2 regions of the Roseburia sp. genome follow, and region 1 is predicted to be linked to the other one. Evidence: predicted binding sites of a transcription regulator. Region 1 holds the regulator's gene; the other holds the start of a gene.
The links. The regulator Rex, encoded in region 1, represses fermentation and respiration genes when NADH is low (regulators of the CRP and FNR family bind a similar motif). The targets are predictions, from matches to a motif close to ATTGTTAANTANTTAACAAT.

Region 1 (3,528 bases):
CGTGAGATCAGACATCAGGAAGAAGTTATCACAAAGTTAAAATCGTTTAACCGTGAAAAATCCATCAAGCGTGCGGAGAGCCGCGAAAAGATGTTAGACAAGATAGAACGTATTGAAAAACCGGTTGAGGACAATACAGACATTAAGATCGTGTTAGAGCCAAATGTGGTCAGCGGAAATGATGTCCTTACGGTGTCAGGTCTTGCAAAATCATATCCGCCGGTTACATTGTTTTCGGATATCTCATTCGAGATTAAACGTGGGGAGCGGGTAGCACTGATCGGCAATAACGGAACCGGGAAAACGACCATCTTAAAGATCATCAATAATCTGATACAGGCAGATGGTGGTACGGTAACACTTGGTTCGAATGTTCACATTGGATATTACGATCAGGAACATCAGCTTTTACATATGGATAAAACCATATTTGAAGAGATCTCAGATGCTTATCCAGAGCTGAATAACACAAAGATCCGCAATGTACTGGCAGCCTTTTTATTTACAAATGATGATGTGTTTAAGCGGATCTCAGATTTAAGCGGTGGTGAAAGAGGCCGTGTCTCCCTGGCAAAACTGATGCTTTCAGATGCTAATTTTCTTATTTTAGATGAGCCGACAAACCATCTGGACATTACATCCAAGGAAATTTTGGAATCTGCATTAAACCAGTATACAGGAACGGTATTTTTTGTTTCACATGACCGCTATTTTATCAATCAGACAGCAACAAGAATCCTGGAGCTGACAGGTGAAACAATTGTAAATTATATCGGAAATTATGATTATTATCTGGAAAAACATGATATTATGACGCAGTTGTATGTGAAACAGCCAGAAACTTCAGATGTGCAGCCTAAGAAACAGGATGATGCCGTTAATAAGCTCGACTGGCAGGCACAAAAAGCAGAGCAGGCAAGGATTCGTAAAATTGAAAACAGTTTAAAAAAAGCCGAGGAAGAGATTGCCGCACTTGAAAGTGAAATAAGCATGATCGATGAAGAATGTGCAAAGCCGGAAAACGCAGTTAATTCCGCAAAATTAAATGAGCTTGCAGCAAGACAGCAGGAGTGCAGGGAACGACTGGAAACCTGCTATGAAACCTGGGAAGAGCTGTCAATGCAGTTAGATGGAACTGATTGATGATATTTCCTGACAAAGCAGAAAATATCTTATTGAAAAAAGATAGTTAAATTTTTCACACATTGACAGACACAGGGGAAATCACTATAATAAACGAGAGAACGTAAGAAAGGTGGAACCTTTTGTGCAGGAAAAAGAAATATCACAGGCAGTTATCCGGAGAATGCCGCGTTATTACCGCTACCTCGGAGAACTCTTAGATGCCGGTGTAGAACGTATATCATCCAATGATCTGAGTAAACGAATGAATGTGACCGCATCCCAGATCAGACAGGATCTGAATAATTTTGGTGGTTTTGGCCAGCAGGGTTATGGTTATAATGTAAAGTTTTTATATGAGGAAATCGGTAAGATATTAGGTTTAAATGAAAGACACAATATTATTGTGGTGGGTGCAGGTAATCTTGGACAGGCACTTACAAACTATGTGAAATTTGAAAAACTTGGTTTTGTGATCATAGGACTGTTTGATGTAAATCCTGCATTGGACGGTGTGACCGTGCGTGGAATCAAAATCCGCATGCTGGATGAATTAGAGAGTTTCTGTGCAGAAAATCAGGTGGATATTGCGGCGCTTACTATGCCAAAGGAAAAGGCTGATGCCATTGCAAACAGACTAGTCGGACTTGGAATCCGCGCAATCTGGAATTTTGCGCATGTAGACCTGGAGCTCATTGATAAAAATGTTGTTGTAGAGAATGTACATCTTTCCGACAGTTTGATGCAGTTATCTTACAACATTGTCAGAAACAAAAAAGCAGAAAAAAACGGCAACTGAAAAGGGTGCCATAAATTCAGGAAGCAATTAGCTGCCGCACAGATCTTTGTGCGGCGTTTTTTGCTTATAACAGGGGGCTTATTATCATGAAGTATCTTGTAAACAGCAGGGAAATGCAAAAATATGACGTAAATACCGTTTTACATTTTAAAGTTCCGGGACTTCTTCTGATGGAGCATGCAGCAATAACATTTGTAAATGAACTCCATAAGCAAAAGGTTGATCTCTCAGAAGTTCTTATCGTATGCGGCAGCGGAAATAATGGTGGAGATGGTTTTGCGATCGCCCGCCTTTTATTTCTGGAGGGACATACTGTTACAGTTGTTTTTGCTGGAAATAAAGATCATTGCTCGGAGCAAAACAGAATCCAGCAGGATATTTTAAATGCATATGGTGTTCCTGTCTATACGGATTTACCGGAACAGATCAGACCAACAACTGTCATAGATGCACTATTTGGTGTAGGGTTGTCGAGAGACGTGACTGGTACTTATGCAGATATATTATGTTGTATGAATACACTTCCGGGAGAAAAAGTGGCAGTGGATATTGCATCCGGAATTTCTGCAGATACAGGTGCTGTCCTTGGTATGGCATTTCGTGCAGATATCACGATCACATTCGCATTTGCGAAATTAGGCAGTATTCTCTGGCCGGGAAATGAATATGCCGGCAGAGTGATCGTATGTGATATCGGTATCACGAAAGAAAGCTGGCTGGGAGAGACACCGTCAGTAATGGCATTGGAAACGAAAGATTTATTGCTGCTCCCGGAGAGAAAAAGTCATTCTAATAAAGGAAGCTATGGAAAACTTTTGCTGATCGCAGGAAGTGTCAATATGGCAGGGGCGGCAGTTTTATCTGCAAAAGCTGCTTACGCCACAGGATGCGGTCTGGTGCGTGTGCTGACGCCGGAAGAAAACAGGATTATTTTACAGAGCTGTGTTCCAGAGGCGGTTCTTACTACTTATGATAAAAATGCTGCTCCGGGGAAGGCTGTATTACAGGAGGCTTTTGATTGGGCAGATGCCATTGTGGCAGGTCCCGGGCTTGGGAAAGAAAAAACTGCTGCACAGATATTAAATTTTGTGTTAGAATATGGAACGTCACAGGAAAAGAAAGCAATTCTTTTTGATGCGGATGCGTTAAATCTGATAGCAGAGCAGAATGACTTACCAGAGGCAGATATCTGGAAAAATTTTAAAATCCCGGCAGTGATCACACCTCATCCCGGAGAGATGAGCCGGCTTACCGGAAAAACAGTCAATGAGATCCAGCATCATTTGCTTCAGACTGCTGCGGATTATGCAAAAGAATATCACGTTGTATGTGTCTTAAAAGACGAACATACCGTAACTGCACTGCCGGATGGTAAAAAATACCTGAATCTTTCTGGCAATTCCGGAATGGCAACAGCAGGAAGCGGAGATGTGTTAAGCGGTGTGATCGGTACACTTATGGCACAGAAAATAACACCTTACCAGGCGGCTCCTCTTGGGGTATATCTTCATGGTCTGTCCGGTGATCTTATGATACGCACAACGGGGTTACAGGGGCTTACAGCCTCAGATCTGATCTGTGGTATTAAAAAAGTTCTGAATATTTAT
Region 2 (3,528 bases), on a different contig from region 1:
CACCACAATGGTTTTCTGCATCCATTGTTCATTTAATTTCATTTGTTTTCCTCATTTCCTGATTTTTGCATTTACCCATTGTAGCACATTCCATACTGCCTATAAAATATTTTTTGAGCAAAAACTGTTTCTTGTAACTGCCTGTCATGTCCGATATAATAAATACAAAAATATATTGACAGATCCAGTCTTAAAAATATACACAACAGGGGGATTTTCCATGGCTACGATAAGTTTATGCATGATCGTTAAAAATGAGGAGGCTGTTCTCGCGCGATGTCTCGACTCGATTGCAGATCTGATGGATGAGATCATCATCGTGGATACCGGTTCCACGGACCACACAAAGGAGATCGCTGCAAAATATACCAGTCAGGTCTATGATTTTAAATGGACGAGCGATTTTTCCGCGGCGAGAAATTTTTCTTTTTCAAAAGCGAATATGGATTACATATATGCCGCCGATGCGGACGAAGTTTTAGATGATTTTAACCATGAGCGTTTTCTCCGGCTCAAAAATGCACTGCTGCCGGAAATTGAGATCGTTCAGATGAAATATGTGACGGATGCCGATTTCGACACCGTTTTAAATGCAAAAAAAGAATACCGTCCGAAACTGTTCAAGCGTCTGCGCACCTTTACCTGGGTCGATCCGGTGCACGAGACAGTCCGCCTGACTCCTGTGATCTTCGACAGCGACGTTGAGATTTTACATAAACCGCAGAATTTTCACAGCAAACGTGATTTTTCCATATTTATCAAAAACTTCCAGAGCGGCCACGAACTCTCTCCGAAGATCCGCACGATGTATGCCAAAGAGCTGTTAAAGACCGGTGACACAAAAGACTTTCAGGATGCGAAACCAATTTTCCAGTATATTTTAGAACATGACCTCTCCGATGATGCCATGAAAGAAGCCTCCTGCGTACTCGCGCATGTGTACCGCTTAGAGGACAACAAAAATGAATTTTTCAAGCTGACGATGAAGGATATGCTGACCACTCCATGTTCCGAGATCTGTTATGAACTTGGCACCTATTTTCTTGCACAGAAGGATTTAAATGAGGCTGTTATCTGGTTTTACAATGCCGCCTACGAGACGGAGAGCATCTTAGATGTCCACACCAACGGCGATCTCCCACTATACGGATTGGTCGAATGTTATGAACTGCTTCTCGCCGAAGCCAAATCGAATATTCCTTCCGATACCATGCTGGTCTCAAGCTATGAGGAAGCGCTGGAAAAATACCGCCGTGAGTCGCAGAGCTGGACGATGCCGGCAGAGAATTAATTGAGTTACTGTTCACTCGCAAGCTTGACACTTGCTGTCAAGCTGTGCGCCAAAGACTATATCATGCCAGATTACAGCCCCATGCATCGAAGATGCATTTAAAATGGGCTGTAATCGTTACTGCTCACACAGTATGTGTGAACAGTAACTTAATTGACTTGTCAAACTCTCCATAAAGTGTTAGGATAAGACTATGGTAAATTTTTAACAATCTTTTTATATCATGATTTTTTACAATTATGAGGAGGTATTTGTGATGGATTATTCACAGGAATACAAACAGAAACTTGTATCTGCCGACGAGGCGGTAAAATTGATCAAATCCGGTGACTGGGTTGATTTCGGCTGGTGTACAAACACCGTAGATGCCCTTGATCAGGCGCTGGCAAAACGTACCGATGAGCTGACAAACGTGAACCTGCGCGGTGGTATCCTTTTAAAACCGTTAGCTACTTTCGCACGCGAAGATGCCGGTGAGCACTTTACATGGAACTCATGGCATATGTCCGGTATCGAACGTAAAATGATCAGCCGCGGATGCGCTTTCTATTCACCGATCCGTTACTCCGAACTGCCACGTTATTACCGCGAGCTTGACTGCCCGGATGATGTAGCAATGTTCCAGGTAGCCCCGATGGATTCCCACGGATATTTCAATTTCGGACCAAGTGCCTCCCATCTCGGTGCAATGTGTGAGAGAGCAAAACACATCATCGTAGAGGTAAATGAAAATATGCCGCGCTGCCTTGGCGGAACAGAATGCGGAATTCACATTTCCGATGTTACCTATATCGTAGAGGGTTCGAATCCTCCGATCGGTGAGCTCGGTGCCGGCGGTCCTGCAACAGACATCGACAAGACGGTTGCAAAGCTGATCGTAGATGAGATCCCGAACGGTGCATGCTTACAGCTTGGTATCGGCGGTATGCCAAACGCTGTCGGTTCCCTGATTGCAGAGTCTGACTTAAAAGACCTCGGTGTCCACACAGAGATGTATGTAGATGCATTTGTTGACATCGCAAAAGCAGGAAAGATCACCGGTGCAAAGAAAAATATCGACCGTTACCGTCAGACCTACGCTTTCGGTGCAGGTACCAAAAAAATGTACGATTACTTAGACGACAACCCAGAGCTAATGAGTGCTCCGGTTGACTATACCAACGATATCCGTTCCATCTCTGCACTCGATAACTTTATCTCCATCAACAACGCCGTTGATATCGACCTCTTCGGTCAGGTCAATGCAGAGTCAGCAGGTATCAAGCAGATCAGTGGTGCCGGCGGACAGTTAGACTTCGTATTAGGTGCTTATCTGTCAAAAGGCGGCAAGAGCTTTATCTGCCTGTCCTCGACCTTTAAGACCAAAGACGGACAGGTACAGTCAAGAATCCGCCCGACATTGGCAAACGGTTCCATCGTAACTGATACCCGTGCCAACACACATTATGTTGTAACGGAATATGGTAAAGTAAATGTCAAAGGACTTTCCGCATGGCAGAAAGCCGAAGCATTGATCTCCATCGCTCACCCGGATTTCCGTGACGAGCTGATCAAAGAGGCTGAGAAAATGCACATCTGGAGACGCAGCAACAAATACTAATTGCACATAATCTATGCATGCATAAATTATGCATAAAGAAAAGGCAGAACCGCTTCATCCCCGGCTCTGCCTTTTCTTCTTATACTGTCACTCTTTGTTTTTTCAATAAATTCCACCCCAGCACTGCCATAATAACTGCTGCCACAACTCCGGCGGCAAACAGATACTGCACGATATTTTCCAGACCGATCTGTTCACCAAGCTGATGCATCTTTGCTGCCATCACTTCATTTTCACTCAATTTGACCGGCACAAGTGTGAGAAACATCCAGATCGCCCATACTACCCAGAATGCTTTCATGCCAAACCTAAGGATCACAGCCCCTAAAAACAGTTCAACAACCGTCATTCCAACGATAACCGCAAGAAGATATTTCCACTGAAAATACTGTGTAACATCCAGTATAATTTCACACTGCGGATAGATCACACTGATTAATGCAAGTTCTATCTTTCCAAGTACAAACAGTAACAATTCCAAGCCTGCAAGTTCCACCATATTAAACAATGCATAGCTTCCCACAAATGATTTTCTTGTTGCGCCCATAGACAGCGCCATATTAAACTCTCCAACAAATGAAAATGTGATTCCAAAGAAATGCATAAATACCAATATAATCATCCCAATCAGCATTCC

Region 2: the regulator Rex is predicted to act here: its motif matches at 1,484-1,503, upstream of ACDD58_RS03030 (butyryl-CoA:acetate CoA-transferase).

Annotation. Positions count from the first base shown of each region.
Region 1 is NZ_JBGLEJ010000005.1:669,837-673,364, forward strand. It holds gene abc-f (ribosomal protection-like ABC-F family protein) at 1-1,143, shown strand, start outside; gene ACDD58_RS14510 (redox-sensing transcriptional repressor Rex) at 1,268-1,921, shown strand; gene ACDD58_RS14515 (NAD(P)H-hydrate dehydratase) at 2,008-3,528, shown strand, end outside.
Region 2 is NZ_JBGLEJ010000003.1:528,294-531,821, forward strand. It holds gene ACDD58_RS03025 (glycosyltransferase family 2 protein) at 221-1,291, shown strand; gene ACDD58_RS03030 (butyryl-CoA:acetate CoA-transferase) at 1,548-2,891, shown strand; gene ACDD58_RS03035 (hypothetical protein) at 2,971-3,528, opposite strand, start outside.